Regions from separate parts of the Photorhabdus stackebrandtii genome, predicted to be linked through region 1. Evidence: predicted binding sites of a transcription regulator. Region 1 holds the regulator's gene; the other holds the start of a gene.
What was found. Region 1 encodes PhoB, which activates phosphate uptake and scavenging genes when phosphate is short. Its sites were predicted from a motif close to CTGTCATAAAACTGNCNNAT; they were not measured.

Region 1 (16,935 bases):
TGACTAAGTCAGACAAAGCTAAAGCCAGAGCGAGGCTGACCAGAAAACTTTCACCACCGGAAAGCGTTTTGGTATCACGAATGGCATCGGCTTGCCAGGTATCAACGACTTGCAGTTCAAGACCATCGCTGTTTTTGCGTTGTAAATAATAGCGTCCGTGAAGTTTTCTCAGCCGTTGATTGGCAAGATGAACCAGATGATCCAATGTTAACCCTTGGGCAAAACGGCGGAATTTAGCGCCATCGGCTGAACCAATCAGATTATTCAGGTAACTCCAGTCATCATAATTTTGTTGGCAATGGCTGATTTCTTCCAGCAAGGATTTTTGCTGTTGGCGACGTACTGCGTCATTACCAAGCAGGTTTCTCAATTCTCCTTGTTGTAAGGTGTTTCTTTTTAGCTCATCAGTGATGTTTTCCAACTGTTCAGTCAGTTGTGGTTTTGTATATTGAGTAAGTAACTCAGGGCGATTTTTCAGATGTTGTTGCAGGGCTTCTGCTGCTTTTTGACACAAGGCTTTGACCTGTATCTGTTGTTGTTCGAGCTGTTCTTTGAGTTGTTGCAACGCTTTACGTTGCTCTGGTGATAATAGGGCGGCTTCAAAGGTACTCTGATCGGCAAATATGCTTTTTGCTAACGCAGAGTTGAAATTCTGTTCTGCCAGCTGTTTTTGTTGTTCAGCTTGTTTGCTGTTTTTTTCTGTCTCATGAATTGCGCCGGTAAGCTGGTTGATACTGGATTGTGCCTGTTGCAGAGATGACAGTATCTGTTTGTACTCTTCTTCCAACTGCTGAGATTGTTGCTGTAATGCCTGAGTAATTTTCGCGACCAACTGTTCACCAAATAGTTTTTGGCGCTGCTGTTGCGTATCTGCGAGTTGCTGTTTCTGTTGTTGTTCTTTTTGATTAAATACGTTTAAACGGGATGCATATTCTTCTTTTTGTTTACTCAGTGATTCAATCTGGTTTTGAACGATGGCTTGTTCTTTTTGAATCTGTTGCCAATTTTCACGGCAGTTTTGATATACCTGCCACTCATTTCTACGTTGTTGCAGCCAGTTTTCAGCATCATTCAGGATCGGCAGTGATAAATCATATTCCTGTAATTCAGAAGTCATTTTTTCGATAATATCAGCCAGCTTACTCTGTTGTTGCTGTATCTCTGGTTGCAGTTCAGACAGGTGTTTTTTCAGGGCATTGTATTGTTGTTTACTCAGTTCAATGCCTTGCTCAATTTTTTTAATCTGTTCTGTATGTACTGTTAGCGCTTTTTCTGTTTTTTGATGTTCTTTTTCTGCCAGTTCGAACTCGGCTAATTGGGCCAGACAAAGCTGATAAGCCGATTGGTTCTGTTGTACAAATGCTTCAAGCGCCGGTTTATCTGAAGGAGAAATTTCAGTTTGTAATGTTTCGCAAGTTTGCTGCCATTGTTGAATTAATGAATTCAATTGTGGTTCAGCATCAGTGATTTCTTGCGAAATATGGTTGTATTGTTGCTGTTGAAACTCGTTTTTATTAAATAACGATATTCTGGTAGCTTGTAGTTCTTCAAATTCTTGACGCAAATCTTTTAGCCGTTGTTCTGATTTTGGCAATTCAATCTTTTGATAAGCCTGAATAGCAGGGTGATGTTCAGAACCGCAAAGTGGACAAGGAACACCTTCTTTGAGTTGTGCGCGTTCTTTTTCCAGGCTGGCGATTTTTTGTTCTAACTGAATGCGTTGAGAAAGATCTGCTAAATGTTGCTGTTTGTCTGAGAGTTGTTTATCAATAGTTTCAATTTGAACAGGAAGTTCCTTTAATAATTTTTCCGGTTGTTGTAAACGAACACGATTACTGGCAATCGTGGTTTGTAATTGCAGGATCTGCGGCGACAGTATTTCCAGTCTATGTTGCAGTGGCAGTTGTTCCTGATATTTAGTTAATTGTTTTTGTAATCTTTCCGGCGAATATTGTTTTTGCAGATTAAGAAATTGTTGCTCTGCTTGTTCAAACGCCAGTTTCAGCGGTTGGTTATGTTCAATCTGTTGTTTTAGGCCTGCTTCTTGTTTATTCAGGTCATCATTAAGTTGGGTGATTTCGGCGTTGAGCTTGTCAATTTTCTGATTTTGGTGATCAATCTGTTGTTGTTGCTCTTGCCACCAAGAGAATCGGTGTTGCCAGAAAGCAATTTTTTCACCGAAATATTGATGGTAAGTCTGCTGTTCGAAATAGTTTTCCAGTTGTTTTCTTTGACTGGTTAATGATAGGGCGTGTTGGTTTGCCGCGTCATATTGCTGCTCATTGTTTTCAAACGTTGTTTTCTGTTCGCTGATTTGTTGCTGAGTAAGATTAAGATCTTTAATCTGACCATCAATCTGCTGATCCAATGGGATCACCTGTTCTGATATCAGTTTTTCTTGTTGTTGCCGGTGTTGTTGATGTGCTTCTCTGGCAGAGTCTGCATTAGTCACTTTTTGTTGTATCGGTGTGAGTGTTTGCTGCTGCTGTTGAAATTGCTGGCGCATATCTTCCAACTGCTTACTGATTCTCTGATGCTCATGTAGAGTTCGGTTCTTTTCATCCAATAATGGACGAAGTATTTCTGCTGGTTCGCTGTTGGTCAGTTTTTGCAGTTGCGGCTCTGCATGGGTAAACGTGTTTTTTGCTTGTTGCAAAGCAGCATGATTTTCAGTAGCAACTTGTTGAAGTTCTTCCTCACGGATCAACCATTGATCCGAATGTTGCAGGGTTTTTATCTGCTGATTCAGTCGTGATTCAGAATCAACGAGTTGTTGCTGTTGCTCGAGATATTGTTGATGCTGCTCTTCCGTTAGCAAATCAATAGCAAAGCTTTTGGCTTGCAGAATACCCAGTTCTGACTGGGCTTCTTTATGTTGCTGGTAAATTTGCTGGGATAAAGTACCGTAAATTTCAGTACCGGTTAATTCTTCTAATAAATCAGCCCGTTCATTGGGTTGGGCATTGAGGAAAGCAGCGAAGTCGCCTTGGGATAACAGCATGGATTTGGTGAAACGACCGTAATCCAATCCGGTAATTTCGATAATTTTCTCTTTCTTATCCTGGATCTTATCTGCCAGAATTTTGCCGTTGCTGCTGAATGCGAGTTCCACTTTCGGGGCTTGCAGATTGCCGTCCGGCTGGTTGCGCGCTCGCCGTTGGCTCCAGAAAGCGCGGTAAGCGACACCTTTCACTTCAAACTCAACCTCAGCCAGGGATTCTGCTGTGTGGCGGGTCATCAGCTCATTTTGTGATGCCGAAACTGTCAATCGCGGTGTTTCGTGATAAAGAGCAAGGCAGATGGCATCCAATAATGTGGTTTTACCCGCACCGGTAGGGCCGGTTATTGCGAACAGACCACTGCTGGCAAACGGTTCTGTTGTGAAATCAATTTTCCATTCACCTTGTAATGAATTAATGTTTTTCAGCCGCAGACTCAGAATTTTCATGCCTGTTCCTCCTTGTTTTTATCCTGATAGAGATTATTCAGTGTTTGTTCGAAAAGGGTGGTCAGACGTTTTTTGTGTTCTTCATCTTCAAGTTCTGATTGCTCAAGCCGCCGGGTAAAAACCTCATTAACGCTGAGTTCTGTCAGGGTTTCTCTGTTTTCTTGTACCTGCATATTGTGCCGTTGTGTTTTACTACGCCGCAGCAGAATGACTTCGACAGGAAGTTTTGTAACCATTGATTGAATTCTTTTTTGGATATCGTGGAGGTAATCTTGTGTGGCAACTTCAATATCCAGCCAGACGGGTCGCTCACCTTTATAGTCATTAAACGTTTGTAACTGTTGTTCAATTTGTTGCAGATTACCCCTGATAAGTTGTATAGGCTGATATTGAGGAATGGGTAAAAGTTTAATGGATTCCAATTTGTCTTGGGTAAATTCCACTAAACAGACACTTTTCTCCTGCCCGACTTCATCAAAACTGAGTGGTATGGGGGAACCGCTGTAGCGAATATGTTCAGATTTGGCGACGAGTTGCGGCCGGTGAATATGCCCAAGTGCAATATAGTCCGCCGGTGGGAAAGCTTGCGCTGGGAAGGCATCAAGTGTACCAATATAAATATCCCGGACTGAATCTGTGGCAGAGGCGCCAACGGTGGTTAGATGCCCGGTGGCAATAACAGGTAAGGGTAAATTCAACTCATCACGTAATTTACATGCTTGCTGATAGAGTCGATCATAGTGTTCTGCAATCGCTTCCTGTAATGCCAGTTGTTTTTGTTCTCCTGACTGGCCCGACTGGCTGGTCATAATATCTCTTGGTCGCAGAAAAGGGATTGCACAGAGGATGGCGCCGATATTGCCTTCTTTGGTATTGAGCACTTTTATTTGTTTTTGTGGATCTTCGTCAGCATTCGCAATGACGGTGGTATTCAGGCAGGAAAGCAGTTCCTTTGATTCATTCAACGTTGCCACGGAATCATGATTACCACCCAAGATAATTAACTGACAGCGAGTAGGTTGCAGTTCAACAACAAAGCGATTATATAACTCGCGGGCGTAACTGGGCGGCGAGCCGGTATCAAATACATCTCCGGTAACAATTAATGCATCGACCTGGTAATTTTCAACCTGTTTAATCAGCCAACGCAGAAAATGTTGATGTTCAGCAGCCCGGCTTTTTGTGAAAAAATATTGACCAAGATGCCAGTCCGAAGTGTGAATAATACGCATAGTGCCACCGCAATGGGTTAAAGTGAATGTTGATTATAATGGCTATATTCTGGATGTCGCTTGTAAATCCGCTTTCGTGAATATATTTCCGAGTTGCCTCGCATTCATAATGAAATATGACAGTTGTTTAAATTAATTATTGCGAAACAGTTTGCAGGTGAAGGATAACCGAGGCAGGATTTCATAAATCTGTCATAAAGCTGACGCATAATGCTTTTCAAACTCAGTCGCGTTTTTCTCAATATATTAACAGGATTAACCATGACAAGACGTATTCTGGTCGTTGAAGATGAAGCTCCAATTCGTGAGATGGTCTGTTTTGTACTGGAAAAAAATGGCTATCAGCCGGTAGAGGCGGAGGATTATGATTCCGCCTTGGCATGTTTATCTGAACCCTATCCTGATTTGGTGTTACTGGATTGGATGATCCCCGGTGGTTCCGGTTTGCAGATAATCAAGCAAATGAAACGGGATAATAATGTCCGTGATATTCCGGTGATGATGCTGACGGCACGTGGTGAAGAGGAAGATCGGGTTCGTGGCCTCGAAGTCGGGGCAGATGACTATATAACCAAGCCTTTTTCTCCTAAGGAACTGGTTGCCAGAGTCAAAGCGGTATTGCGGCGTATTTCGCCTATGGTGATGGAAGATATCATTGAAATGGATGGCTTGATTTTGGATGCCACTTCTCATCGCGTGACCAGCCAGGATCTGGCTCTGGATATGGGACCGACCGAATTTAAATTACTTCATTTCTTTATGACTCATCCTGAGCGGGTCTACAGCCGTGAACAGTTGCTCAATTATGTTTGGGGAGCCAATGTTTATGTCGAAGACAGAACTGTCGATGTCCATATTCGCCGTTTACGTAAAGTATTAGAGATTGGTGGTCATGATAAAATGGTGCAGACCGTTCGTGGTACTGGTTATCGTTTTTCTACCCGTTACTGAGTTTGCGCACCGGAGAACCTGATGTGTTAGAACGTTTATCTTGGAAAAAACTGGTTTCAGAACTGTTTCTTTTTTGCTTGCCTGCATTAATTCTGTCGATGTTTGTTGGTCATTTATCCTGGTGTTTGTTTGCTGCGGTATTTTTGGCGCTGATATGGCATGGCTATAATTTGCTGAAACTTTCGGATTGGTTATGGTTAGATCGCAGTATGTTGCCACCGCCGGGAAGAGGCGGGTGGGAGCCCATTTTCTACGGCATTTACCAGATGCAGCAACGGAACCGGAAACGGCGTCGTGAACTGGCGCTATTGATCAAACGGTTTCGTAGTGGTGCTGAGTTATTGCCAGATGCTATTGTTATGATGACAACCGAGGGTAATATTTTCTGGTGTAACCGTTTGGCCCAGTATTTATTGGGGTTCCGTTGGCCTGAGGATAATGGTCAACCTATTTTTAATTTACTTCGCTATCCTGATTTTAATCGGTATATGCTCTCCAGGGATTTTGCACGCCCGTTATCAATAGAATTAAATAATGGTTTTACTGTTGAGTTTCGGGTTATGCCGTACTCTGAGGATCAACTATTAATGGTTGCCAGGGATGTGACACAGAAACGGGCCCTGGAAAATGCCCGCCGTGACTTTTTTGCGAATGTCAGCCATGAAATGCGTACCCCTTTAACTGTATTGCAGGGTTATCTGGAAGTTATGCAGGATCAGGAGGTGTCTGGTTCGCTGAGTAATAAGGCACTGAATACGATGCAGGAGCAAACCCGGAGGATGGATAGTCTGGTGAAGCAATTGTTGCAGCTTTCCAAAATCGAAGCTGCTCCTCAGATTGATATAAATGAAATAGTTGATGTGCCTCTGATGCTTAAGGTATTGCGTCAGGAAGCCGCTGCGCTTGGTAATGAATGTTATAAAATTAATTTTGATATTGGTGAACAACTGAAAGTTTTCGGCAATGAAGAGCAGCTTCGTAGTGCAATGTCTAATCTGGTTTATAACGCGGTTAATCATACCCCGAAAGGCACGCAGATTGATGTCAGTTGGAAAAAGAACTCCCACGGTGCCGAGTTTATCGTGAAAGATAATGGACCAGGTATCAGTGCAGAACATTTACCCCGTTTGACCGAACGTTTCTATCGGGTAGATAAAGCACGCTCCAGACAAACGGGTGGAAGCGGCCTTGGCCTTGCTATTGTTAAACATGCCTTACATCATCATCATTCCCACCTTGAAATCGCCAGTGAAATAGGACAAGGAACAACTTTTAATTTTACTTTACCGTCAAGATTGATTGTACCGGATAGAATAACCAGTAAAAGAGATAAGAATAGTTTGATTAAAAGTAATAATTAATCTTCGCAATTAATTATTAGCTTTACAGGTTAAAAAAAACGCAAATCATATAGTGTGTATTCAATGATAGCTAACAGCAATCACTAGTTTTGAAAAAGAGTGCAGTATATAACTCTGCATTTTGGTTTATCTATTGCCTTCTGGTACTATAAAAGTTTTACTTGTGGGCAGTTGCTGGCGATTCTATCTATGATAACCATAATAATTCTGTATTGGACAGATATCAGTGAGTATCATTTTGATAATAAATCGTTAAATTAGGGTTCGATATTGCCAATGTGGGGTTAACTATTGGTAGTATTTATATTATTCAAGCCATTAAAATGGTAATAAAACATTAATAATCATTATGACACATCGTTTATCATCTAAGGATATTTTGGCATTAGGGTTTATGACCTTTGCCCTGTTTGTCGGGGCGGGAAATATTATTTTTCCTCCTATGGTGGGATTACAATCGGGTGAATATGTTTGGGTGGCTGCGTTAGGCTTTCTAGTCACTGCGGTTGGTTTACCAGTAATTACAATTATCGCGTTGGCAAAAGTAGGCGGTGGTATTGAAGAGCTGAGTTCACCTATTGGTAAGGCTGCGGGTTTGCTGCTTGCGGCGGTTTGTTATCTGGCTGTTGGCCCTTTATTTGCAATTCCACGTACGGCAACGGTTTCTTTTGAAGTGGGTATTGCTCCCCTTGCCGGTTCAGGTCAATTACCGCTCTTTATTTACAGTCTGATTTATTTTGCCCTGGTGATTGCTGTCTCGCTGTACCCTGGTCGTTTACTTGATACTGTTGGGCATGTGCTGGCGCCTATTAAGATGCTGGCGTTAGGTATACTGGGTGTTGCCGCTTTACTTTGGCCCGCAGGTACCTCAATGCCTGCAATTGATGCTTATCAGCAAATCCCATTCTCCAGTGGTTTCGTTAATGGTTATCTGACGATGGATACCTTGGGCGCTATGGTATTTGGTATTGTTATCGTTAATGCGGCGCGTTCAAGAGGTGTTGCTTCATCGTCATTGTTGACCCGTTATGCAATGTGGGCTGGGATGATTGCCGGGCTTGGTCTGGTGCTGGTTTATCTGTCTCTGTTCAAATTGGGTTCTGGCAGTGGATCACTAATTCCTCATGCGGAAAATGGCGCTGTAATTTTGCATGCCTATGTTCAGCATACTTTTGGTGGTGTTGGCACTCTTTTCCTTGCTGCGTTGATTTTTATTGCCTGTATGGTAACTGCGGTTGGATTGACTTGTGCGTGTGCTGAGTTTTTCAGCCGTTATCTGCCTTTGTCTTATAGTTCATTGGTTCTGATCCTTGGTTTGTTCTCCATGCTGACGTCTAACCTTGGTTTGAGTCATTTGATCAATATTTCTATTCCGGTGCTGACTGCGATTTATCCACCTTGTATCGTTTTGATTGTTCTGAGTTTTACTCTGCGCTGGTGGAATAATTTCAGTCGTATTTTGGCTTCGGCTATGTTGATCAGTCTGCTGTTTGGTATTTTAGATGCTATCAAGTCATCAGAAACTCTGGTGTATTTATTACCAAACTGGGCAACTCGTTTACCATTGGCCGATCAAGGATTGGCTTGGTTAGCACCATCTCTGCTGGTTCTGGTTGTGTTTGGTGCTTATGATCGAATTTGGGGACGTCCTAATACACGAGAAAGTCAAAGTCATTAGTAATGGCGGTCTGTTTATTTGACTGTTCGTCATTGCCAGATGGTTAGAGAAAGCGCGGAATGGAGTGTCTGAGAAAGGTATTCCATCCCGCTATTTTGGCCTTCTTTTATATATTGCTGGCTTCCTGAACTATCTATTATTAGTAACCAATGGCAGCGCCTGCCGGGCGTCGAACATCATTGGCGCCGTAGAAATAGTTTTCACGAACTTGACCAGATACGGCAGCATCATTACCCGAATGGCCTGCATTTGAAACGCCAGCGGCTTTTGGTAAACCAACCATAATTAACTCGGCTGCTCCCCACGGTGTTTGTTCCACCATCTTATATCCCATTTTTTCCAGTAAATTCAGTGAGTCTTTAGAAACACCACGTTGTTCATAATAAACTTCATCTGGTAACCATTGGTGATGAATACGGGGGCTATTGACTGCTTCCTGAGGAGGCATACCGTGATCAATGATGTTTAAGGCCGTTTGCAGAGTGATAGAGATAATACGGGAGCCACCGGGTGAGCCCAGAACAAGGAATATCTTATTGTCTTTAGTGACGAGTGTCGGGCTCATTGATGATAGTGGACGCTTACCGGGGGCAATAGAGTTAGTCGCACCTTGAACGAGTCCATACAGATTCTTTTCCCCAATTTTTGTTGTGAAATCATCCATTTCATCATTAAGGAAGAAACCGGTTCCAGGTGCGATAACGACAGCACCAAAAAGCCCATTGATTGTATAAGTGGTTGAAACTGCATTACCTTCTTTATCGACAATAGAATAGTGTGTGGTTTCTGGTTTCTCGTGTGGTTCAATACCCGGCTGAACATTTTCTGATGATGTTGCTTCCCCTGGTTTTATTTTTTTACGCAGAGATTCGGCATAGCTCTTACTCAGTAAACGATCGATTGGGTTTTTGACAAATTCCGGATCGCCAAGGTGAGTATTTCTATCCATATAGGCATGACGCATTGCTTCTGTCAGTGTGTGAATGTAATCAGCAGAGTTGAACCCCATCTCTTTTAGGTTGTAGCCTTCCAGAATATTCAGGGTTTCACACATTGTTACCCCTCCTGAACTGGGTGGCGGTGAAGAGATAAATTTATAACCGCGATAGCTACAGGTGACGGGGGTTGTTTCTGAGATCTTATAATTGGCAAAATCGGCTTCGGTAATAATGCCGCCTGATTTTTTAGCTGCTTCTGCGACTCGTTTAGGAATATCTCCATGATAGAACGCTTCTTGTCCTTTTTTGGCAATTAATTCCAGTGTATTTGCCAGATCGGCTTGTATCAACTTGTCGCCCGGTTGATAAGGGGAACCATCTTTACGCAGGAAAATGCGGGCTACTTCTGGATCGTTGCGGAAACGTTTGATTGATGTGTCCAGAATGTCTGTGTCTGCACGGGTCAGTATATAACCTTCACGTGCCAGTTTAATTGCTGGCGCCATGACCTGTTTACGGCTCAATTTGCCATATTTTTTTAGGGCACTGTCCAGTCCCATCACGGTTCCGGGCACTCCGGCAGCTCGGTAGCCATATAAACTGGCGCCTTTAATAATGTTGCCTTCTTTATCCAGATACATATTGGCACTTGCCCCATTTGGCGCAGTTTCGCGGAAGTTAATAAAAGTATCTGTGCCATCGGCCAGATGAATTGTCATAAAGCCGCCGCCGCCGATATTGCCGCAGCATGGGTTTACAACGGCCTGGGCATAGCCAACAGCAACAGCTGCATCAATAGCATTTCCACCTATTTTGAGGATATCTACACCAACTTGTGAAGCAAGATGTTGGGCCGAGACAACCATGCCATTCTTAGCTTCAACGGCGGGTTCTGAAGCGGCATAAAGATGAGAAGAGATGAGTAAGGATATTATTGCCAGTGGTGTTTTCCATGTTTTTAACATGTTGTGAACTCCTGTCGTTTTGCGGGGTGATTTTTATAAAGTGGAAGTGCTTGTTTTATTTACACGAATTTTAATGTTAACCAATTGTAAATTTAATTATAAGAGGTGATAGTTATTGGTAAGGTTTATTTTTTGTGCGTGAGGTTGCAAAACGAGGAATTTTAGCGATAAAAAAACCAGTTGGCAGAAACCAACTGGTCTGAATATGGGTAACGTTTCAGGTTACAGTTTAGATGCGTTCTGAGACAGGTATTTAGCTACGCCGTCTGGGGATGCGCCCATACCTTCTTTGCCTTTTTCCCACTGCGCAGGGCATACATCGCCGTGCTCTTCGTGGAATTGCAGTGCGTCAACCATACGCAGCATTTCGTCAATGTTACGACCCAGTGGCAGATCGTTAACAACCTGGTGACGAACAATGCCGTTTTTATCGATCAAGAAAGAACCGCGCAGAGCTACACCCGCATCTGGGTGCTCAATGCCGTATGCTCTTTGAATTTCACGTTTAGTATCGGCAACCATTGCATATTTAACTTCGCCAATACCACCGTTATCAATAGGAGTTTTACGCCATGCGTTGTGGACAAATTCAGAGTCGAAAGAAACACCGACAACTTCAACGCCGCGTTTTTTGAACTCTTCGTAGCGGTGGTCGAATGCGATCAGCTCAGAAGGGCATACGAAAGTGAAGTCCATTGGCCAGAAGAAGATAACGGCAGGTTTACCGTTCAGGTGTTTTTTCAGGTTGAAATTCCCAACTATTTCGCCGTTGCCAAGGACAGCTGCTGCTGTAAAGTCAGGGGCTTGACGAGTTACCAGAACCATGAGTTACTCCTGTAGTTTTAACTGGGGTTTATGTGAAAATTGGATGTAGAATAAGGAATTAGCGTACATCAATAAAGGGTAAAATACTAATTTTTGCAATAGATTTTACCTATCAATACCTTATTTTTATTTTCTTTACTGTAACGCTTTACCTGCGTTAATTGGGTAAGGTTTCCAGTTTCATTTGGGAAAGGTTATAAAAATCTTTATTTTCCGCTTTTTCCATCATGTAGGGATAAAATTGCCAGAATAATGCTTCAAGGTCAGAATAATGTTGTTCTATATCCTGAAATGATCCCGATAAAGCAGATAATCTGGGATGTCTTCGGGCCATACCATTTAATACATTTGAGATAAATGTAAGATCCGCATAGCGGATCAACCAATTTTGTGACCATAAAAACGCATTCATTTCCTGAAATTTTTCGGGAGTTTTATAAAGGTGGGGTTCTATCTGATTGCGGGCACGGTGAATAAATGCCGGTAATGAGTAAGCGGGAACCAGTTTATCCCAATATCGGGAAAGGAAGTGATCCCAAATAATATCTAATGTAATTGGCGCAACTCGTCGATATTGGTCACTGAACAGGTGACGAGCTTGAGTAACCAACGGGTGGGTATCTGTTAATACATCAACCCGTCGATGCATGCGAATGCCTGCAACTACGTCAGCGCTGTATTGCCCCTCTGGATTACCGCGAACAAAATCCGCCATCAGGTTCCCTAACAGGGAGCTTTCAGCCAGAGTAGCTAAATGAAGGTGAGCGAGAAAATTCATCCGGCGATTATAATATAAATCAGCGAAGTTATGTGCTTATTTGTTGCACCCTTAGAGCTGCGGCACTAGACTAGTCCGCCTGTTTTTTCTGAATGATTAAATACAATGCGAGTTTCCGATTTTACTTTTGAACTTCCTGACGAAATGATTGCTCATTACCCTCAAGAGCAACGCAGTGGTTGCCGTCTGCTTTCCCTTGATGGTGAAACAGGGGCGTTAACGCATGGTGTTTTTACGGATGTTCTTGATAAGCTGAATGCCGGAGATTTGTTGGTTTTCAATAATACCCGAGTCATACCCGCGCGTATTTTTGGCCGGAAAGCCACCGGCGGTAAACTGGAAGTTCTGGTTGAGCGGGTGTTGGATGATAAGCGAGTACTTGCACATGTGCGCGCTTCCAAAGCGCCAAAAGTGGGCTCAGAGCTGTTGCTAGGTGACTGTGAGAACGTTAAAGCGACGATGCTGGCCCGCCATGACACGCTGTTCGAAATACGTTTTGATGATCCGCGTGATGTGCTGTCCATTCTGGATGATGTCGGCCATATGCCTTTGCCGCCTTATATTGATCGTCCTGATGAAGAGGCGGACCGCGAGCTGTATCAAACGGTATACAGTGAACGCCCAGGCGCAGTAGCCGCGCCAACGGCGGGTCTCCATTTTGATGAGCCATTATTGGAAGCCCTGCGTGAAAAAGGGGTGGCAATGGTTTTTGTTACCTTGCATGTAGGGGCCGGTACTTTCCAGCCAGTGCGTGTGGAAACCATTGAAGACCATATTATGCATGCTGAATATGCTGAAGTGCCGCAGGATGTGGTTGATGCTGTCCTGGCATGTAAGGCCCGGGGTAATAAGGTTGTCGCTGTCGGAACAACGTCAGTCCGCTCGTTGGAAAGCGCAGCAAGAGCTTGCCAGGATGGGTTAATTGCGCCATTTTTTAATGATACGCAGATTTTTATCTATCCGGGTTTTGAATATCAGGTTGTTGATGCGCTGATTACCAATTTCCATTTGCCGGAATCGACACTTATTATGCTGGTTTCTGCATTTGCTGGTTATAAAAATACTATGAGCGCTTATAAAGAGGCGGTGGCAGAAAAATACCGTTTCTTTAGTTACGGTGATGCCATGTTTATTCGCCGTAATCCTTTGGCTTGCAAGGAAAAAGTTTCTTAATTTATTGTAATTAATGTATGAAATCAGCATCAGACTGTTTATCTGGTGCCTGGAGGTTAAGTGAAATTTGAATTACAAACTACTGATGGTAAAGCTCGGCGCGGCCGTCTGGTTTTTGAACGTGGCGTTGTGGAAACGCCGGCATTTATGCCTGTGGGGACTTACGGCACAGTAAAAGGCATGACACCGGAAGAAGTGAAAGAAACCGGGGCGCAAATTCTGCTTGGTAATACTTTCCACTTGTGGCTGCGTCCAGGGCAGGAAATCATGAAACTTCATGGTGACTTGCATGGATTTATGCAATGGCATGGCCCAATTTTGACGGATTCAGGCGGTTTTCAGGTATTCAGTCTTGGCGCGATGCGTAAGATCAAAGAGGAAGGTGTACACTTCCGCAACCCAATTAACGGTACGCCTGTTTTCCTTAGCCCGGAAAAATCAATGGAAATCCAGTATGACTTGGGTTCTGATATTGTGATGATTTTTGATGAATGTACGCCATATCCTGCTGATTGGGATTATGCGAAACGTTCGATGGAGATGTCCTTGCGCTGGGCAGCTCGCAGTCGTCAGCGTTTTGATGAATTACAGAATAAAAATGCTTTGTTTGGTATTATTCAAGGGAGCATTTACGAAGATTTACGTGATATCTCAGTAAAAGGTCTGGTAGAGATTGGTTTTGATGGGTACGCTGTAGGCGGTCTGGCGGTTGGGGAGCCTAAAGAAGATATGCACCGTATTCTTGAACATGTCTGCCCGCAAATCCCGCAGGACAAACCGCGTTATCTGATGGGGGTGGGAAAGCCAGAAGATTTGGTGGAGGGGGTTCGTCGTGGCATTGATATGTTCGATTGTGTAATGCCAACCCGTAATGCCCGTAATGGTCATCTTTTTGTCACCGAGGGTGTCATTAAGATCCGTAATGCTAAACATAAAGAAGATATTTCACCGTTGGATGAGCAATGTGACTGCTATACTTGCCAAAATTATAGTCGGGCGTATTTGCATCATCTTGATCGTTGTAACGAAATTCTCGGTGCAAGGCTGAATACTATCCATAATTTGCGGTATTATCAGCGTCTAATGGCTGGGATCCGTAAAGCCATCGAAGAAGGTAATCTTGAACAATTTGTTGAAGATTTTTATCAGCGGATTGGTAAACCCGTTCCGCTATTAAATATTTGACTTAATTGGTGATTGACTGACCTCAGTGTGTATAGCATATTGCGGTTGTTTTTTTGATTACTATCGATTTTGATAACAATGAGGGAAAAGTTTAATGAGTATTATTTCTGAAGCAACGGCATCTGCTGGCGCACCGGCGGCTCAGGGAAGTCCATATTCTCTGATCATCATGCTGGTTGTTTTCGGTCTGATCTTCTACTTCATGATCCTGCGTCCACAACAGAAACGTACGAAAGAACATAAAAAACTGATGGATTCTATTTCCAAAGGTGATGAGGTTCTGACCAATGGTGGTTTGATTGGTCGTGTAACTAAAGTTGCTGATACGGGTTATGTTGTTTTAGCACTGAATGACACCACTGAGGTGACTATTAAACGTGATTTCGTCGCTGCCGTTTTACCGAAAGGTACAATGAAGGCTCTGTAATTTCTGATTTTCCCGAAGGGAACTGCCGTGCTAAACCGTTATCCTTTGTGGAAGTATCTGATGCTGATCGCTGCGATCCTCATCGGTTTGCTTTATGCACTTCCCAACCTTTATGGTGAGGATCCGGCTGTACAAATCACTGGCGCGCGAGGCATTGCCGCCAGTGAGCAAACGCTGGACCAAGTCCGTAATGTTTTAGAGAAAGATCAAATCACGAGTAAATCTATTGCGCTGGAAAATGGTGTAATTCTTGCTCGTTTCAATAATTCTGATATTCAGCTTCGTGCCCGTGAAGCCCTGATGTCTGCATTAGGCGATCAGTATGTGGTGGCATTGAATCTGGCGCCAGCAACACCAACCTGGCTGGGTAAGATTGGCGCAGAGCCAATGAAACTGGGTCTTGATCTGCGTGGTGGTGTGCACTTCCTGATGGAAGTGGATATGGAAACCGCATTAGGCAAACTGCAAGAGCAGAATATTGATGGCCTGCGTACTGATTTACGTGAAAAAGGTATTCCTTATTCCACTGTCCGCAAAATTGATAATTACGGTGTAGAGCTCCGCTTCCGTGATGAAAAAGCCCGTTCTGATGCGGAGAGCTATCTTACCAATCGTCACCGTGATTTAGTGTTCAGTGTTGGAGCTAATAATACCCTGAAAGCGGTGATGAGTGATGAACGTCAACGTGAAGCCCGTTCTTATGCGGTACAGCAAAATATTACCATTCTGCGTAACCGCGTTAACCAACTGGGGGTGGCCGAACCGTTAGTTCAGCGTCAAGGTGCTGACCGTATCGTGGTGGAGTTACCGGGTATTCAGGATACTGCCCGCGCTAAAGAAATTCTTGGCGCGACAGCAACCCTGGAATTTCGTTTGGTCAATACCAGTATTGACTCTACTGCGGCTACATCAGGTCGTGTCCCGGGTGATTCTGAGGTGAAAAATACCCGTGATGGTAGCCCGGTTGTGTTATATAAGCGTGTTATTCTGACCGGGGATCATATTACAGATTCAACCTCTGGTACGGATGAGTATGGTAGTCCGGAAGTGAATATTTCACTGGACAGTGCCGGTGGCACCGCGATGTCTAATTTCACAAAGGATAACGTTGGTAAACCAATGGCAACGCTGTTTGTGGAATATAAAGACAGTGGTAAGAAAGATGCTAATGGTCGGGCTGTGTTAGTCAAAAATGAAGAAGTGATTAACATCGCCAATATTCAGGTTCGTCTAGGGAGTCATTTCCGTATCACCGGTATTTCTAATGCAACTGAAGCCCGTCAGTTATCCTTGCTGCTGCGTGCCGGTGCTCTGATCGCACCGATTCAGATTGTGGAAGAACGTACCATTGGGCCAACCCTTGGCTTGCAAAATATCGAGCAAGGTTTGGAAGCCTGTTTGTGGGGGCTTATCGCATCAATTTTGTTTATGGTGATTTACTACCGTAAATTCGGTTTGATTGCGAGTAGCGCGCTGCTGGCGAACCTGGTGCTGATTGTCGGTGTTATGTCTCTGTTGCCGGGGGCTACGCTCACTATGCCGGGGATTGCGGGTATTGTTCTGACGCTGGCGGTGGCAGTCGATGCTAACGTACTGATCAACGAACGTATCAAAGAAGAGCTGCGTAATGGCCGTACCATACAGCAAGCGATACATGAAGGCTATAAAGGCGCTTTCTCCAGTATTATCGACGCCAACCTGACTACGCTGATTACTGCGATCATTCTTTACGCTGTTGGTACAGGGTCAATTAAAGGCTTTGCGATAACAACGTCAATTGGTGTCGCCACTTCTATGTTCACCGCTATTGTAGGTACCCGGGCTATCGTGAACCTGCTATATGGCGGTAAGCGTATTAAGAAGCTGTCAATTTAAGGAGCTCGTTGTGGCACAGGATTATACTGTTGAACAATTGAACTACGGTCGTAAAGTCCATGACTTTATGCGCTGGGACAACGTTGCTTTCGGAATTTC
Region 2 (16,935 bases), on a different contig from region 1:
ATAGTGACCGGCAAGTTGGCGATTGGCTGACTCAAATCAGTACTCCAGAACTGATTTGAGAGAGAGGTGAACAGCAACGGCGCTGTCTCCCCGGCAATTCGGGCAATTGCCAGCAACACACCAGTGATAATGCCAGATACTGAGGCTTTCAGCGTGATGGCCGAAATCATCTTCCATTTAGGTGTTCCCAAGGCATAGGCTGCTTCACGTAAGCTATCAGGAACCAGTTTCAGCATGTTCTCAGTGGTTCTGATGACAATCGGCACTTGCAACAACGCTAAGGCGATCACCCCAGCCCAACCGGAAAAGTGCTGCATTTTCGTTACAACGACAGTGTAAACAAACAAGCCGACGACAATAGAAGGCGCTGACAGCAAGATATCGTTGATAAAGCGGATCACCTCTGCCAACCATGAACGGCGGCCATACTCAGCCAGATAGATACCCGCCATGATCCCCAGCGGAGTACCGATAATCGTCGCCCATAAAATCAACAAGCCACTCCCCACAATGGCATTTGCCAGGCCACCACCTTCGGTATTCGGTGGCGGTGTCATTTCCGTGAACAACGCCAACGACATACCATCGACGCCTTTGGTGATGGTGGAGAACAGAATCCACACCAGCCAGAACAGACCAAACAACATGGTCGCCATTGATAATAGCAGAGCGAAGCGATTTTTCTGACGGCGCCATGCCTGTTTACGGCTACGCGCCTTTGCATCAATCGGCTTTTGCCCATCCATTGTTGCCATATCAACGCCCCTCATTCTTCGCCAGACGCATGATCATTAATTTTGACAACGCCAGCACAATAAAGGTGATCACAAACAGAACCAGACCAAGCTCCATTAATGCCGAGGTATGTAAGCCAGATTCAGATTCAGCGAATTCGTTCGCCAGCGCAGAAGTAATACTGTTACCCGGCATAAACAGTGAGAAACTGTCAAGCTGGTAAGTATTACCGATGATAAAAGTCACTGCCATTGTCTCCCCCAGCGCCCGGCCAAGGCCCAGCATGACACCACCAATCACACCATTGCGGGTGTAAGGCAACACAATGTGCCAGATAACTTCCCAGGTAGTACAACCGATGCCATAAGCGGATTCTTTCATCATCACCGGGGTTTGTTCGAATACATCACGCATAACCGAGGCGATATAAGGAATAATCATGATAGCGAGAATGACACCTGCCGCCAGAATGCCGATGCCAAAGGCAGGACCGGAGAACAGTTCACCCACAATTGGCATACCGGAAAGGACATTGCCAACTGGCTGCTGGAAATAGGTGGCAAACAGAGGTGCAAACACAAATAATCCCCACATTCCATAAACAATACTTGGAATCGCGGCCAGCAACTCAATTGCTACACCAAGCGGGCGTTTCAGCCAGTTAGGTGCCAGTTCCGTCAGGAACAGTGCAATCCCGAAACTGACAGGCACCGCAATGATCAGGGCAATCAACGAAGTGACCAACGTACCGTAAATAGGCACCAATGCACCAAATTGTTCTGCCGGGGCATCCCACTCTTTATGCCAGAGGAAAGAGATGCCGAACTGCTGGATACTAGGCCAGGAGGCAATAATCAATGAGATAATGATGCCTCCCAGCAAAAACAAAGTCATCAGCGCAGCTAGCCGAACCAGTGCGCTGAAAATAATATCGCCGTTTTTACTGGGTGCTTTTATTGCCGTTTTTTGTTCGGCCATAGAGCTTATTCTCATCCGGGTAAATTCCCCCTTTAACGGGGGAGAAATCAAAACTACAAATTTAATCGATACTTCAAACCGTTGCCATCAACACGATTTAATACAGAATCTTACCGCTGCTATCCTTTACATGGGTTTTCCAGGCCGCACGAACTTGCTCAACCACTTCTTTGGGCAGGGTTGCATAATCCAGATCATTCGCCTGCTTACCACCTTTCTCGTAAGCCCAGTCAAAGAATTTCAGTATTTCTGCCCCTTTGACGGCGTCTTTCTGCTGTTTGTGAACCAGAATAAATGTAGTGGAAGTAATCGGCCACGCGTTTTCACCTTGCTGGTGTGTCAAATCCTGAGCAAAGGTTTTGTGCCATTCCGCTTTCTTCGCGGCGGCGCTGAAACTCTCTTCCGTCGGGCTGATAACGTTGCCATCTGCGGATATCAGTTTGGTATAAGCCAGATGGTTCTGTTTAGCGTAAGCATATTCAACATAACCAATGGAACCCGTCAGGCGCTGAACGAATGCAGCAATGCCATCATTGCCTTTACCACCTAAACCAACAGGCCAGCTTACTGTGGAACCTGCGCCGACTTTTTCTTTCCACTCGCTATTCACTTTAGAGAGATAACGGGTAAACACAAAAGAGGTACCGGAGCCATCCGCACGACGTACCACTGCAATATCCTGCTCCGGCAGTTTTACCCCCGGATTCAATTTAGTAATCGCCGGATCATTCCACTTTTTCACTTTACCTAAATAAATATCACCCAACGTTTTACCATCCAGTGTTAATTCACCGGATTTAATACCTGGGATATTAACCGCCAGCACGACCCCGCCGATGACCGTCGGGAATTGAAACAAACCATCAGCCGCTAATTTTTCATCAGATAAGGGCGCATCGGAAGCACCGAAATCAACGGTATTTGCCAGAATTTGTTTTACGCCACCGGAAGAACCGATGCCTTGATAATTGACTTTATTACCTGTCTCTTTTTGATAAGAATCTGCCCACTTGGCATACACCGGAGCGGGAAATGTCGCACCTGCCCCCGTCAAGCTGGAAGCAGCGAATACAGGTAGGGTTATCAGAGAAAACGTCGCTGCCATTATGCCGGCTACAGTGGTACGCGTCAGTTTCATAATCCCTCCTAATGGGATATTGAGAATCAACAAAGAAATGTGTTCGTCAGATTAAAAAAGGTGCAGAAGGGAAAATAGGTCAGTTTAGTTACAGCAAAATGTCTTAATTATGACATTTTTATGACAGCGCAATGCAAATTCAGCCTGATGCTGACATAAAACTGTCATCTCCAAAGGCCATGAAATTGAAGCTGGAGATTGTCATCAGGCCATTAAAAATTATCTTCCACAACAGGAATACAAGCACGAATAGATAATCCACCTCTGGTGCTGGTACCAATTTCAATTTTCCCGTCATGAGCATCAATAATTCGCTGAACAATAGCCAAACCTAACCCCGTCCCACTGTTGCTACGCGCCCTTTCACCCCGAACAAATGGCTGAAATAACCGTGGCAAATCTTCCGGCTTAATTCCTGCGCCATCGTCCTCTACCTGAAACCAAGCAAACTCATCGGTCTGACCACTACTGACTTTAATCCAGCCATTACCATAACGATTGGCATTAACCAGCATATTAGCCAATGCCCGTTTAATAGAAATCGGATTCGCGTTAACGGTTATTGGGGGCAGAGACAGATTATTTTCAATATCCTGCTCATAGCCATTTTCTGCGGAAATAACCTCTTTGAGAATAGAATTAAGTTCACAGAATTCCATTGGCATTTCCTGCCCGGTACGAAGATAATCAATAAATTGCGCAATGATGGCATTGCATTCTTCAATATCTTTATTGATAGACTCAGACAAATAAGCATCTTCCTTATTCATCATTTCTGTTGCCAACCGGATACGTGTCAGTGGAGTTCGTAAATCATGGCTTACCCCAGCAATTAATATCGTCCGGTCACTTTCCAATGACTTTATTCCTGCGGACATTTGGTTAAATGCACGAATAGAAGCACGAACTTCCGGAGAACCCGCTTCCCGCACCGTGGGCATCATAATCCCTTTACCCGCCTGTCTGGCAGCATACTCCATTTCCAGCAAAGGCCGGTTTTGAAAACGGATATAAAGCCAGATACAACCAAACGTCAGTAATAGAATTGCCAATGTATAACGGAAAATAGGTGAAAATTGATTTTGCTCGATTTCAGTCAGAGGAACCCTGACCCAAATATCGGGGGCCAAATAAGAATTAAGCCAAAGTATAGGGCTCTCTTTATTGATTTCCAGGCGAAGATCAGCGTTGCCACCAAGGTATTGACTCATCTTCTCACTCAGGAAATCATAATGCCTGGCCCAACGTAAACCTTGTCTCTCTGCATCAGACTCAGAATACAGCGCAATACCCAACTCCTGATAAATCTCCCGGCGCACTACCGGTGAGATAACCAGAAAAGATCCATCTTCCAGCTTCAATTTTTCAGCCATTAAAGTACGAACTTCATACGCTAACACTTTATTGAACTGCTGCAAGCTTGGCATGATAACGAAATTCACAACGATCAGGTAACTGGTGACCAGACTGATAAACAGCATAGCCACGACCAGGAATAAAGTACGGGTAAAAGTGCTGCGAGGGGAGAATCTCAATCGCTTCATACACGGCTTCCATCAGGCACAAAAACATAACCCAGCCCCCAGATGGTCCGGATATAGCGCGGGTGTGCAGGATCTTCTTCAATCACACGGCGCAGACGTGAAACCAAAACATCAATAGATCGCTTCATGGTGCTGTATTCCCGGCCGTGGGCTAAGCTCATCAGCTTATTACGGGACAGCGGCACACCAGGATAAGAAACCAACACTTTCAGTACGGCAAACTCACCACTGGTCAGCACTATATGTTCATCTCCCTGAAACATTTCCCGGGTACTCAGATTAAGACTGAACTTACCAAAATTAATAATTGCATCATCCTCAGCAGGTATGCCCAGTAATTTATTCGCCTGACGGCGTAATACCGCCCGGATACGCGCCAATAACTCACGAGGATTAAATGGCTTAGGAATATAATCATCAGCACCAATCTCCAGCCCAACAATACGGTCTACTTCTTCCCCTCTTGCCGTCACCATAATAATCGGCACCGGATTATTTTGTTTTCTCAGTCTTTGACAAACAGAAAGCCCATCTTCACCAGGTAACATTAAATCCAATACAATTAAGCTAACAGATTCCCGTGTTAATAAGCGGTCCATCTGCTCCGCATTAGCAGCACTACGTACCTGAAAACCTTGCTCTGTCAGATAACGCTCTAATAACATTCGTAAGCGCATGTCATCATCCACCACAAGGATTTTGTTACCTTCTTGCATTATTGAACTCCAAATAAATACTACATGCTTTGCTAAATTTATCATTATGAAGAAGATTAAACCAAAGATAGAAGCCAGATATATATATTTTAAGATAATTTCTATAGGACTTATTTTCGTACGTTATTAATCTAAATGATTAATTCAGTGGTAAACCACTGACTGGCAAAATCCTGTAATTAGCTGTTATACATTGATTTTTTACGATAATTTCGTCACCGACTGGTTTATTCATCAATATCCTGGCTACCGGGGAATTAACCGAAATCCACCAGATAACTGCACCAAATTCATCAGACAGGCTAAACAAACAATGCTTTCCGCTTCATATCATCTTCCCATCTGATCCCCGCGCTAGCATAAACCTTTTCTTCCTGACGAGGATCTGAATCGATCATTTTCAATACATCCCAATGCTTGGACAAAAAACTACCCGGATAGGTTTCTATTAATCTTTTCTTACCATAATAAACAATTTAGTTCGCTTTTTCTCCGATTGAACCCTCTGGCCTGTTTTTCATTATCAATAAAGCAGGAAGCGCGTCACATTTTCTGTCATGCAACCAATACAATGCTTCAATGCTGAATGGATACTCACTTTTTCGCAGGCAATGGCTAAAGAAACGACGATGATCTTGCCTCCCAAATGTAACTCATGCGCTGACCTTGCAAAATGGGAAGGATTTATTAACTCACAATTTTCCGAGCAAAAATTTTACTCTTTAGCGGTTAAAAAACTTAAATATAATTTACAATTTATGTCACAGATGACAAATTATGTCTATTATTAATAAATATGAAAAATAATACATGACTCACCCAACCAGAATCAAAAATATGATTATTTTTATAATAAATCAATTAGTTATGTCATTTCTTTGCTTGACAATGAAAAGTCGACATAATTGCAATGACATAGAGTGTTCCTTTTCGTCTCCAAGGATTACGATATGAAACAATTACAAAATTTAATATCTCTTACTCCGTATCAACAAGATATCTTTTTTGAAAATCAGCGCAATCCACAAAGTGCTCAATACACTTTGGCACATATACGGTATCTTTCCGGGGATATTAATCTTGATAAGCTCGTTATGGCGGTAAATAATGTTCTTAATCAGGAAATCATCGGCAAAATACAAATTTTAGAAGAAAATGAGTTATTAACCCAGCGTATCAATCATTGTATGGCTGAGGTTAAAGTTGAGATAATCAACAACGAATATTTACAATCACAATCTCAAACTAGTGAAGACTTTATTTCGGCATGGCCGGCTAAAGTCTTCAGTTTAACCGGTGTTCCTCTGTTAGAAGTCGCCATTGTCACCCTGAACCAGGCTAATTATGTTGCCCTTTTGTTACGTACCCATCATATTGTTTGCGATGGTTGGGGGATAAATTTACTCAGCACCAAAATCCTCCAGCAATATCAGAGTTCAAAACCCGTCCCAGAATATGTTAACACGCAAAAAGAGTATCTGGAGGCTATTACCCGCTCGATAGAACATCTAAAACATCATTCTATGGTGAATGATGTCTCTGCGTTGGCGAAAACTATCGAGGGAGTTGAACCCGTTTTATTTACCCGTAAGAAATCAACCGAAAATACCCAATTTATAAAACAGCAGATGACATTAACCCGTTCTCAGGTTGAAAGTGCATTAGCAACTGGAATGTCCCCCTTTCTAGTTATGACCACAGCACTGGCTATTTTATTAGCTCGGATACACAACAATTCTCATATCACTATCGGCACCCCACTATTTAACCGTCAGGAAAGTAATATCAATATCATTGGTGAATGGGCCAATACGCTGCCAATTTCCGTGACAGTTGACTCCGAGATGAGCTTGCGGGTATTAGCACAGCAAATTAAGAAAAAAATCAAATTCCTGAAACGATATGAACATGTTCCTCTGAGCCAACTAATAAAAACACGCAATAGAGCCGGCAATATTTCCCGCCAGCTATTTGATGTCATAGTTTCCTATATTCAGTTACAGAAGATTCCTGCGTTCGAAGAGATTGAGTACCATGTAAATGCTTACGCCAATGGTCATGAAACAGATGTTTTAGCCATTTATATGATGACCAACGGTGATAACAATGATGTCGCTATCAATTTCTGGGGTGCCGCTGATGTTTTCAATACTGACTATTCATTTGAACAGTTTATCGCATCACTCTCACAAATAATTTTACAAATCATCACAGCACCGGACAGTTGGATTTCACATATTGATATCTCTCCGACAGAGGAGCAACAACAACTGCAATTCTTTGAACAGGGGCCGAACATCTCTTTCTCTGATAGAGAAACCATTTCTACCTTATTTGAAAAACAGGCTGCTTTACATCCTGGAGCCATTGCCATTAAGTCGGCAAAACACGTGGCACAATCCTGGAGTTATCAACAACTACGGACTCATACCGATAGTATTGCATCCATGCTGGTCGGGCATGGAGTGCAATCCGGGGATGTTGTTGCCGTTATGATGGAACGTAGCGAGGAAATGTTAGCTTCCATTTTTGCCACCCTGAAAGTGGGGGCAACTTACCTGCCCATTGATATTTCTTATCCTGCTGAAAGAATAGAATATATTCTGCAAGATAGTGGCGTTTTCGTTATTCTGACAGAATACCCAATCAATGAAACACTCGCTGAACACTATCAAGTGCTAAACAGCCGGGATGCATCTCATACCGTAACATTACCATTACGTAATCGTTCTGGCCCCAATTCATTGGCTTATATCATTTATACCTCAGGTTCCACCGGGTGGCCGAAAGGTGTAATGATTGAACACAGATCAGTCGTTAACCGGTTGGAATGGATGCAGGAGAAATATCCGTTAAATGAAACCGATGTTATTTTGCAAAAAACACCTATCTCGTTTGACGTTTCCATATGGGAATTATTCTGGTGGTCAATGACTGGCGCCTCTGTCGCTTTGTTGCCACCCGGAGCACAAAAAGATCCTTTAGAGATCATTAAAGCGATTAAAGAATATGATGTAACGACAGTGCACTTTGTTCCTTCAATGCTGCTTCCTTTCCTGAATGTACTGGAAAGGCAACCTGAGTTGATCCGCCAAATTGGCAGTCTACGCAGAATTTTCACCAGCGGCGAAACATTATCCCCCGCCCGGGTAAATCAATTTAAGAAGATCTTTACACAGTTTGGCAAAGACGTGCCGCTATTAGTTAATCTATACGGACCCACCGAAGCAACAGTCGATGTTTCCTACTATGAGATCTTTCCTGATTCAACAGAAGACATTACCCGAGTGCCAATTGGTTATCCTATCAATAATACCGCGCTGCGTATTATGTCGCTTCACAACACCCGGCAGCCAATTGGTGTAGCAGGGGAATTACAAATTGGTGGCGTGGGTCTGGCTCGTGGATATCTTAACAAGCCTGAATTAACTGATGAGAAGTTTATCCGTGACATATCCGGTTTAACAACAGAGCGTTGGTACCGCACCGGGGACCTGGCCAGATGGTTGCCTGATGGCAGCATCGAATATCTTGGACGTATTGATAATCAGGTAAAAATCCGTGGAAACAGGATCGAGTTGGGCGAAATCCAGAACACGCTGGAGAGAATGTCGGGCATTACCAGTGCAGAAGTCCTTCCTGAGCATGATGAGCAACGTGGCACCTATCTTTGCGCCTATTATGTCGCCAGTAAAAATTATACCGCAGATACGCTGCGTGACCGTCTGTTAGACTCCTTACCTGAATTTATGGTACCGGCAAAATTTATTGCTGTACCCTTTATTCCTCTGACACCGAATGGTAAGGCGGATCGCAATGCGCTGAGTCAGCTAACACAGGATAAAGTTCTTGAGGCGGCACATATGCCCTCAACCGAACTTGAAAAAACCTTGGTTAAAATATGGCAAAGCGTTCTGAACATCAGCAATGTTGGTATTAGAGATAGTTTCTACGCTATCGGTGGTGATTCAATCCTGATGCTGAAAATCCGTTCCGAAGCTGAAAAAGCAGGCATCAAAGTCACTCTGTCGCAGTTGACGCAATACCTGACCATTTCTGAGTTGAGCCATCAGGTTGAACTCTCACAACCTATCGCAGACACGTTGGATCTGTTGCCATTTGCCCTGATTGATGAAGCTGAAAAGGCCAGATTATCTGGTTTTGTGGATGCCTATCCGGCGACACAGCTGCAACTGGGTTTGATCTATCATAGCCAGCAGGCCAATGATTCAGCAAAGTACAAAGATGTTTTCCGCTATACCCTTCAAGCTAAATGGGAACCCAATCACTTCAGGAAAAGTGCAGCGGGATTGATTCAAAGGCACCCAGCTCTGCGTTCACACTTTAATCTGGCTGACTTTAAAGAACCTCTGCAAATTGTGAATGAATATGAATCTATTGATATTGATTCAGTTGTTGTAATTACTGATCTCAGTACAATTGATATTATTCACGCTGAATATCAAATTATCCAATATATGTATCAGCAGACACGCCATCATTATCTCTTCAATCATGCACCACTATTTAGCATCAGATTATTTAAAACAACAGAAGCTCTTGAACTCATTCTGAGTTTTCACCATGCAATCCTGGATGGCAGCAGTGTGGCTAATCTGATACGCGAATTACTACATCACTACATCGATAGTGATGGAAATGGTATGACTGATATCCATCTGCCGTCACCCGCATTGTCTGTACGGAATGAATTACTATCGCTAACATCCGTAAAGGACAGAACTTATTGGCAGAATGAGCTTTCTGGATTATCCCGGACACAGGTTACGGGCTATAGACTCTATGATGTTCCATCTGATGAAGTATTGATATCGAAATCAATATCACTACCTGGTGATATAGAAGAACGGCTAAAAGACTGGGTACAACAAAAACGTGTATCAACTAAGTCCGTATTTTTCGCTGCACATTGCGCCACAATTGCCTTATTTGCTGAACAGGATGAAATTGCTACGGGCTTAATCACTCATAGTCGGCCTGAGGCACAGAACTCAGAATATTTATTGGGGTTATTCCTTAATACATTACCGGTTCGTTTTTCAGCAACAGGTAAAACCTGGATAGAATGTGTCAATGACGTCTTTATCACAGAGCAACGTCATTCGCCACATAGAAAATACCCACTCAATGCTATCCAGCAAGCGGCGGGCGATGGAGCAAAAATCAGCACTGCTTTTAACTATGTCTATTTCCATGCATTAGTAGAAGTCTTTAATTCTCCCGATTTGCGTTTGATTTCATTCACACCCTGGGAAGAAACCCATTTTGAAATCCTGGTCAACGTTATGACGGATTTTGCTACCGGCCGTAACGTATTACGTTGTGACTTTGATGGTACAGTGTTCTCATCGGTTCAGGCTGATATGTTTATTGATGCCTACTTAACCATTCTCAGAAATATTGTCAACCGCAGTGACGAAAAAGCCTCACTTAGCACCATACCCAAAGTACCCACTCATGCTATTACTCCCTCTTCAACTTTCACATCTGTTATTGATGCTATCAACTGGGCTGCCAGCCAGCATAAGTCAGCAATCGCGCTGAAATATGGCAATGAAAAATGGCGATTTGATGAACTTTGGCATAAGTCGGCACTTATCGCTGATGCTTTAGTAAAACAGGGCGTTCGCGCAGAAACGCCAATAGGAATTGCGTTGAAGCGCTCACCGGAATTGATTGCAACATTGATCGGTGTATTACGTGCAGGAGGGATCTGTTTTCCGCTGGATTTAAGTTATCCAGCCCAACGCATTGAAGCAATGATTGGGCAGGTAAAACCATTGATCATTATTACCAATACAGAGCAGCAGCCAACAAGCCCTCTACTTTCCTCTACGCCATTAATTGATGTGAATGAGTTGCTTCAAGGGCCAGATTCATTAATACAACCGACTGCCGTTACTATTGCTCCTGAGCAGATAGCCTATTTACTCTTCACTTCCGGCTCTACCGGTATACCAAAAGGCGTTGCCATGCCGCATCGAAGTCTGGCTAATTTAGTGAAATGGCAAAACACAACAACCAGTGGAATCCGGGCATCATCGACACTGCAATATGCACCACTGAGTTTTGATGTTTCGTTCCAGGAAATTTTCTCCACATTAGCCTCAGGCGGAACATTACATCTTGTCAGAGATGAGCAGCGCAAAGATCCGGCTAACCTGCTCCGATTGCTTCATCAGCACCAAATCGAGCGCATTTATCTGCCTTATGTTGTTCTGCAACAATTGGCAGAAACAGCGGATACATTGAATATTTACCCCGAAAAACTAAAAGTAGTCATTTCATCAGGAGAGCAGTTACGCGTTACGGATGAAATCAGGAAGTTTATTGGCAAACTCGAAGATGGGCTCCTTGAAAACCAATACGGACCAACAGAAACGCACGTTGTTACCTCATTTACCATGAGCGGTCATACTGAAACTTTCCCGGCATTGCCGCCTATCGGAACCGCGATTGACAATGTTAACGTGTTGATCCTGGATGATAAACTACAGGAAGTGTTACCTGGAGTACGTGGTGAGATTTATGTTAGTGGCTCCTCATTAGCCCTGGGATATTACAATCAACCGGAACTGAGCGCTGAACGTTTTATTACACTCACAAACTCCCCAAGGAAATGGTATCGCACCGGTGATCTGGGCATCAAATTGAATAATGGTGTGATATTGTGCCTGGGACGTAAAGACTCCCAAGTTAAGGTACGTGGTTACCGGGTCGAACTGGCCGAAGTGGAACTCGCTATTGCCAGTACACCAGGTGCAGATAAATTCATCAAAGACGTCGCCGTTGTTGTTCAGCAACGTAATATCAATGACCGTTTCCTGGTAGCATTTCTGGTGGGAGAAAAGAGTGACAATATAGTTGATAAGGTATCTGAACATCTGCTCGCCACTCTGCCGCAATATATGATCCCCAGCCATATCGAATGGTTAGATTCCCTGCCTAAAACACCGAGTGGCAAAAGGGATGATGGTCAATTAAGCCAAACCGTTATCACCCGGCAACATATCGACAGTCATGATGGGCGGCCTGAAGATAGCCATGAACGTACATTATGCGAACTGGCTGCCGATTTGTTAAAAATCCCATCGATTTCTGTACATCAGAATCTGTTTGATATGGGAGGAACCTCTCTAACAGCCATGCGTTTGGTGGTATTGGTTGAAAAACATTTTGGCGTCAATATTCCGCTATCGGTATTTGTCAGTGATCCAACAATTGCCCAGTTGGCGCTGCGGGTTCGCCATAGTGATGCACAAGCGCACTTTAGCCCACTGGTGCCGATGCGTACCACCGGTAAACGCCGCCCACTATTCTTTGTCCATCCAATGGGCGGTAACGTTCTGTCTTACCTTCGTTTAGTTAAACATTTCCCGATAGACCAGCCATTTTATGCATTGCAGGCTCACGGTGTTGAAGCAGGATCAACACCTCTCACCACGATACAACAGCAGGCAGCTAACTATATTCAAGCTATCCGGCAGGTACAGGCACAAGGGCCTTATTCACTGGGCGGCTGGTCATATGGCGGCTTTGTCGCTTTTGAAATGGCCCGGCAACTGAAAGAAGCAGGCGAAAAAATAGCTGATCTTTTTGTACTGGATACGACGGCGCTGAATGCACAATCACAAGGGAAAACAGATGATAACGCCTTGTTGAATTGGTTCTTCTGGGAACTACTATGGCTTAACCAAGGCGCGGATTTACCTGAACAAATTGTTCCCGAATACATCACCACCTTACAGGAACGTTTTGAATACATTACCGAACACGCCATCGCGATTGGAGCCATTCCACAGGGGAGTTCAAGAGCTGTGGTACAGCGACTGTTTGAAGTCTACAGGACTAACTGGCAGGCTGCCGCAGATTATTCAACTCATCACATTGCTGATATTGACATGACATTGTTGCATGCGACCCGACCTTTACCAAACGTATTGCGTTCGATGCATGACACGATCCGCAGTGAATATCGTGATCCCCAAAATGGCTGGGGCAATAAAACTACAGGTAAGTTGAATGTCATTGATGTCCCTGGCGATCATCTGGAAATAATGGAAGAACCCTGCGTTGCCGAAGTCGCAAAAGTGATTTTGAATGAAATGCGTATCTCTTCCTCCCTAACCGCAACATCAATTAAGAGCATAAAATGAATAAACCTTTGAAAGTCATTATCATAGGTGCAGGAATTGGTGGGTTGACAACCGCAGTCACTCTGCAACATATCGGTTGTACCGTTGAGATCTACGAACAAGCACCGGAGCTGAGGACCCGTGGTTCTGGGTTATCAGTGATGTCTAATGCCTCAGTTGCGCTTGGCACCCTAGGCATCAATCTTAATTTGGAGCACTTTGGCGCTCCAGCCAAAACCTTTGAAATACGTACTGCCGGCAATCGTTTATTAAGGAAACTGCCATTGGCTGAGGTTTCCGCAGAAAACGGCGCTGCCAGCGTGTGTATCTCGCGTAAGGCATTACAACAGGCACTGCTGCAACAGTTACCCGGTATTGAAGTCAAAACATCGGCTAAGGCAGTTGAAATCCATCAATCTGCCACTGATGTATCTGTAAAATTTGCTAATGGTCATGAAATCCAGGGAGACATACTCATCGGTGCCGATGGCATTTACTCTACCGTACGGAATCTAATTCATGGTTCAGAACCTACCCGCACTGCTGATTATATTTGCTGGTTAGCTATCACTCGTTACCGGCATCAGCAAATTACGCCAGGTTATATCGTGCATTATTGGGGAGCTGGTAAACGGATTGGTTTAATTGACATTGGTGGGGAAGAAATTTATTGGTGGGGAACGGCCAATATGAAAGACAAACAAGCACGAACCTGGCAAGGCACCAACCAAGATGTTGCAGGTTTCTACCAAGGCTGGCCGAATATTGTTTCAGATATCATCTTAAAAACACCTTCGACAGATATTATCGCCGTTCCCGCTCAAGATCGTCCTTTTTCTCCACATTGGGGAAAAGGCCGCATCACATTATTAGGCGATGCCGCGCACCCGATGCTGGCCAGCTTAGGGCAAGGAGCCGGAATGGCAATGGAAGATGCTGCTGTTCTGGCTCACGCTATCATGCAGAAAGCTGATCCTATAGCGGCGTTGCGTTTTTATGAAAAAACACGTATCCCAAGAACAGAAATGCTGGTCAATGCCTCAAGATCGATGAGTGATATCGAGCAGGAGGAGCGTTTTTTCCCTCGATTGAAACGAGATCTGGCCCTGCGCCTAGCGCCTGAATCGACATTGAAACAGAATATCAAAAACTCCCTGATATTTCCCATGGTTTATGTTACAAACCCTCGTTGAAGCTACCTACTGGCAAAGTCTCTTGCTCTCGATTAACATCGAAATTCGCAGTTTCTCTATGGCACATCCTGATCAAATATTTTTCGCCTGTATTTTGTGACAAACACCAAATATATGTGCATCAGGAAAACACAATGTCTACCACGGCGAATATCAGTTTCATTTTTCATAGACCAAAATATAATAGTGGATATGAAACGATTTCAAGCCGTTAAATTTCAATTAAGACCAAGCGGTCAGCAGGGGCTTGTCGTTTTGTTTTCAACCGTTCACTTGCGCTCCAGAACGAGGATCATGAAGCCACGACGATGGTCGGATTCGAGTGTCAGGTATGCGGATATACAGCGAACGCCGAAATGAGCCAGGCTTCGGTCTGAACACGGGTAGGGATCTTCGTCCTTTTGGGCGGGGAGGATGTCAACAATGCAACTTACTGTCTCTACAACATAAAATGAAGACTAAGCTTATAACCCGCGAAGGTTACAACAAACTAAAAGAAGAATTGGATTATCTATGGCGTGAAGAACGCCCGGAAGTCACTAAAAAAGTCACTTGGGCGGCAAGTCTCGGAGACAGGAGCGAAAACGCAGATTATCAATATAACAAAAAGAGACTACGGGAGATTGATCGAAGAGTCAGATACCTAACCAAGAGTCTGGAAGAACTACGGTGTGTTGATTACTCCCCTCAACAAGATGGGCGTGTGTTCTTCGGCGCATGGGTAGAAATCGAAAATGATCAAGGGGAGATTAAACGCTTCCGTATCGTCGGGTACGATGAAATTTTTGGTCGCAAAGACTACATATCAATTGATTCTCCAATGGCCCGGGCTTTACTGAAGAAAGAGGTCGGAGACAGTGCAATCGTTCATACACCAACAGGAGAAGTCTTGTGGTACGTGAATGAGATCGAATATATTAAATAGTCTGTATACTGTTTCAACATGATATAATTAAATTCCAACTCTATTTAGTTTTGATAATAGTCACGCATATAAATTCATAAAAACGGAATGTATTTTAAAGTTTACACAGTCTGAATATAAAGAAATAAAAAATAATATTCGCCACTTGATTTGAGCCGGACTTATGTTAGAAATATAAGCAACCAAATTATTTCAATCGAGGAAGTTAAGCTTACAATAAACTTTACTGATATGTAACTCCCTTGTTTATATTTCGTGGAAATATAATTTCTAATTATTTCTAATATAACTCTGTACTATACAGAGTAGAAATTAAATTTCATTTTTTACTAAAATACTAGAAAAACAGAATTTTCAAGATATTTATCTAGAGGATGCATTAATGAAAATAGCAGGCATAGCAGGATCACTTCCATCACGGCTTGTCACAAATCAAGAAATTATTAATTTAGTTGAGCAACATTCAAAAGAAACTTTTCAGGGAGATTTACCCAAGACCTTAAAATCAATCGGAAAATTACTCAATAAGAGTGGTATAGAAACCCGATATTGGCTAGCTGAGGGTGAAAAGCCCATGCAACTCATGGAAGCAACATTCGATCGCGCTTTAGAACAAGCTAATATCAGCAAAGCAGAAATCGATCTGTTGATCTACCCTAGCGTCACTCGTGGCTTCACTGAGCCGGCCAATAGTACCTTTATCGCAAAAGCACTGGGACTCAATTGCAGGAATTACGATGTCATAGACGCCTGTAATGGTTGGGTGACAGCGATGGATATTATCAATAGCAAAATGAAGGCGGGTGAAATACGCTATGCTGCTATTGTTAATATGGAGTTTGGTATGTCCGATGGTGGGCCTATCTTCCCACAGAACTTTTCTTTGTCTTCTTCATCAGAACTGGCTTATAAATTTCCAAGTTTTACGATAGGCGAAGCAACAACTGTCACCATACTGAGTAATGAATCACCTGACAACTTCCAATTTTCTTATATCAACAGACCAGATTTAGGCGATTTATCTACCATTTCCTTACCTAACTGGGAACTGTTTTGTAACGATTCTGATGTTGAACGTATTTCACCTCTTGGTGGACAATGCCGGTTTAATTCATACGCAGCACTACTACATGAATATGGCCGGGAAGGAACAATAGAGGTATTTAATAAGCACCAAGTTTCCAACAATGATATTCACAAGATCTTTATTCACACTGGTTCACCAAAAATGTGGCACGAATTTGGACAGTCGATCGGTGTTGATAACAAGATGCATCATGTTGGACACAAAACAGGTAACATTGTTACTGCCTCTATTCCTTTTGGAATCATTGATGCTGTTCACCAAGACATGTTGGAGAAAGAGCAGTTCTGCATGGGATGGGCAGGAAGCGGTGGAATGGTTTTTGCTGCAATATCATTTAAACTTTAATACGCATTTTTACTGATACGACCAAAGCAAATAGCAAGGTACACGAAATCGGAAATATATCACCGAAGCTAATTGATATTACTATCCCAGTTTGATACATATTTGAAGCATCGATATT

Region 2: the regulator PhoB is predicted to act here: its motif matches at 2,959-2,978, upstream of pstS (phosphate ABC transporter substrate-binding protein PstS).

The regions. Positions count from the first base shown of each region.
Region 1 is NZ_PUJV01000012.1:3,606-20,540, forward strand. Features, by position in the region: gene C5470_RS11860 (AAA family ATPase) at 1-3,448, opposite strand, end outside; gene sbcD (exonuclease subunit SbcD) at 3,445-4,680, opposite strand; gene phoB (phosphate regulon transcriptional regulator PhoB) at 4,942-5,631, shown strand; gene phoR (phosphate regulon sensor histidine kinase PhoR) at 5,655-6,992, shown strand; gene brnQ (branched-chain amino acid transport system II carrier protein) at 7,342-8,670, shown strand; gene ggt (gamma-glutamyltransferase) at 8,810-10,573, opposite strand; gene C5470_RS11890 (peroxiredoxin C) at 10,796-11,398, opposite strand; gene C5470_RS11895 (acyl carrier protein phosphodiesterase) at 11,556-12,176, opposite strand; gene queA (tRNA preQ1(34) S-adenosylmethionine ribosyltransferase-isomerase QueA) at 12,282-13,349, shown strand; gene tgt (tRNA guanosine(34) transglycosylase Tgt) at 13,410-14,534, shown strand; gene yajC (preprotein translocase subunit YajC) at 14,629-14,961, shown strand; gene secD (protein translocase subunit SecD) at 14,989-16,836, shown strand; gene secF (protein translocase subunit SecF) at 16,847-16,935, shown strand, end outside.
Region 2 is NZ_PUJV01000010.1:66,433-83,367, reverse strand. Features, by position in the region: gene pstA (phosphate ABC transporter permease PstA) at 1-755, opposite strand, end outside; gene pstC (phosphate ABC transporter permease PstC) at 757-1,713, opposite strand; gene pstS (phosphate ABC transporter substrate-binding protein PstS) at 1,811-2,851, opposite strand; gene envZ (two-component system sensor histidine kinase EnvZ) at 3,064-4,395, opposite strand; gene ompR (osmolarity response regulator transcription factor OmpR) at 4,392-5,111, opposite strand; gene C5470_RS23625 (GreA/GreB family elongation factor) at 5,251-5,421, opposite strand; gene C5470_RS10800 (non-ribosomal peptide synthetase) at 6,062-13,288, shown strand; gene C5470_RS10795 (FAD-dependent monooxygenase) at 13,285-14,460, shown strand; partial or broken gene C5470_RS22475 (IS200/IS605 family transposase) at 14,526-14,630, opposite strand; partial or broken gene C5470_RS10790 (helix-turn-helix domain-containing protein) at 14,653-14,762, shown strand; gene greB (transcription elongation factor GreB) at 14,912-15,385, shown strand; gene C5470_RS10780 (3-oxoacyl-[acyl-carrier-protein] synthase III C-terminal domain-containing protein) at 15,768-16,817, shown strand.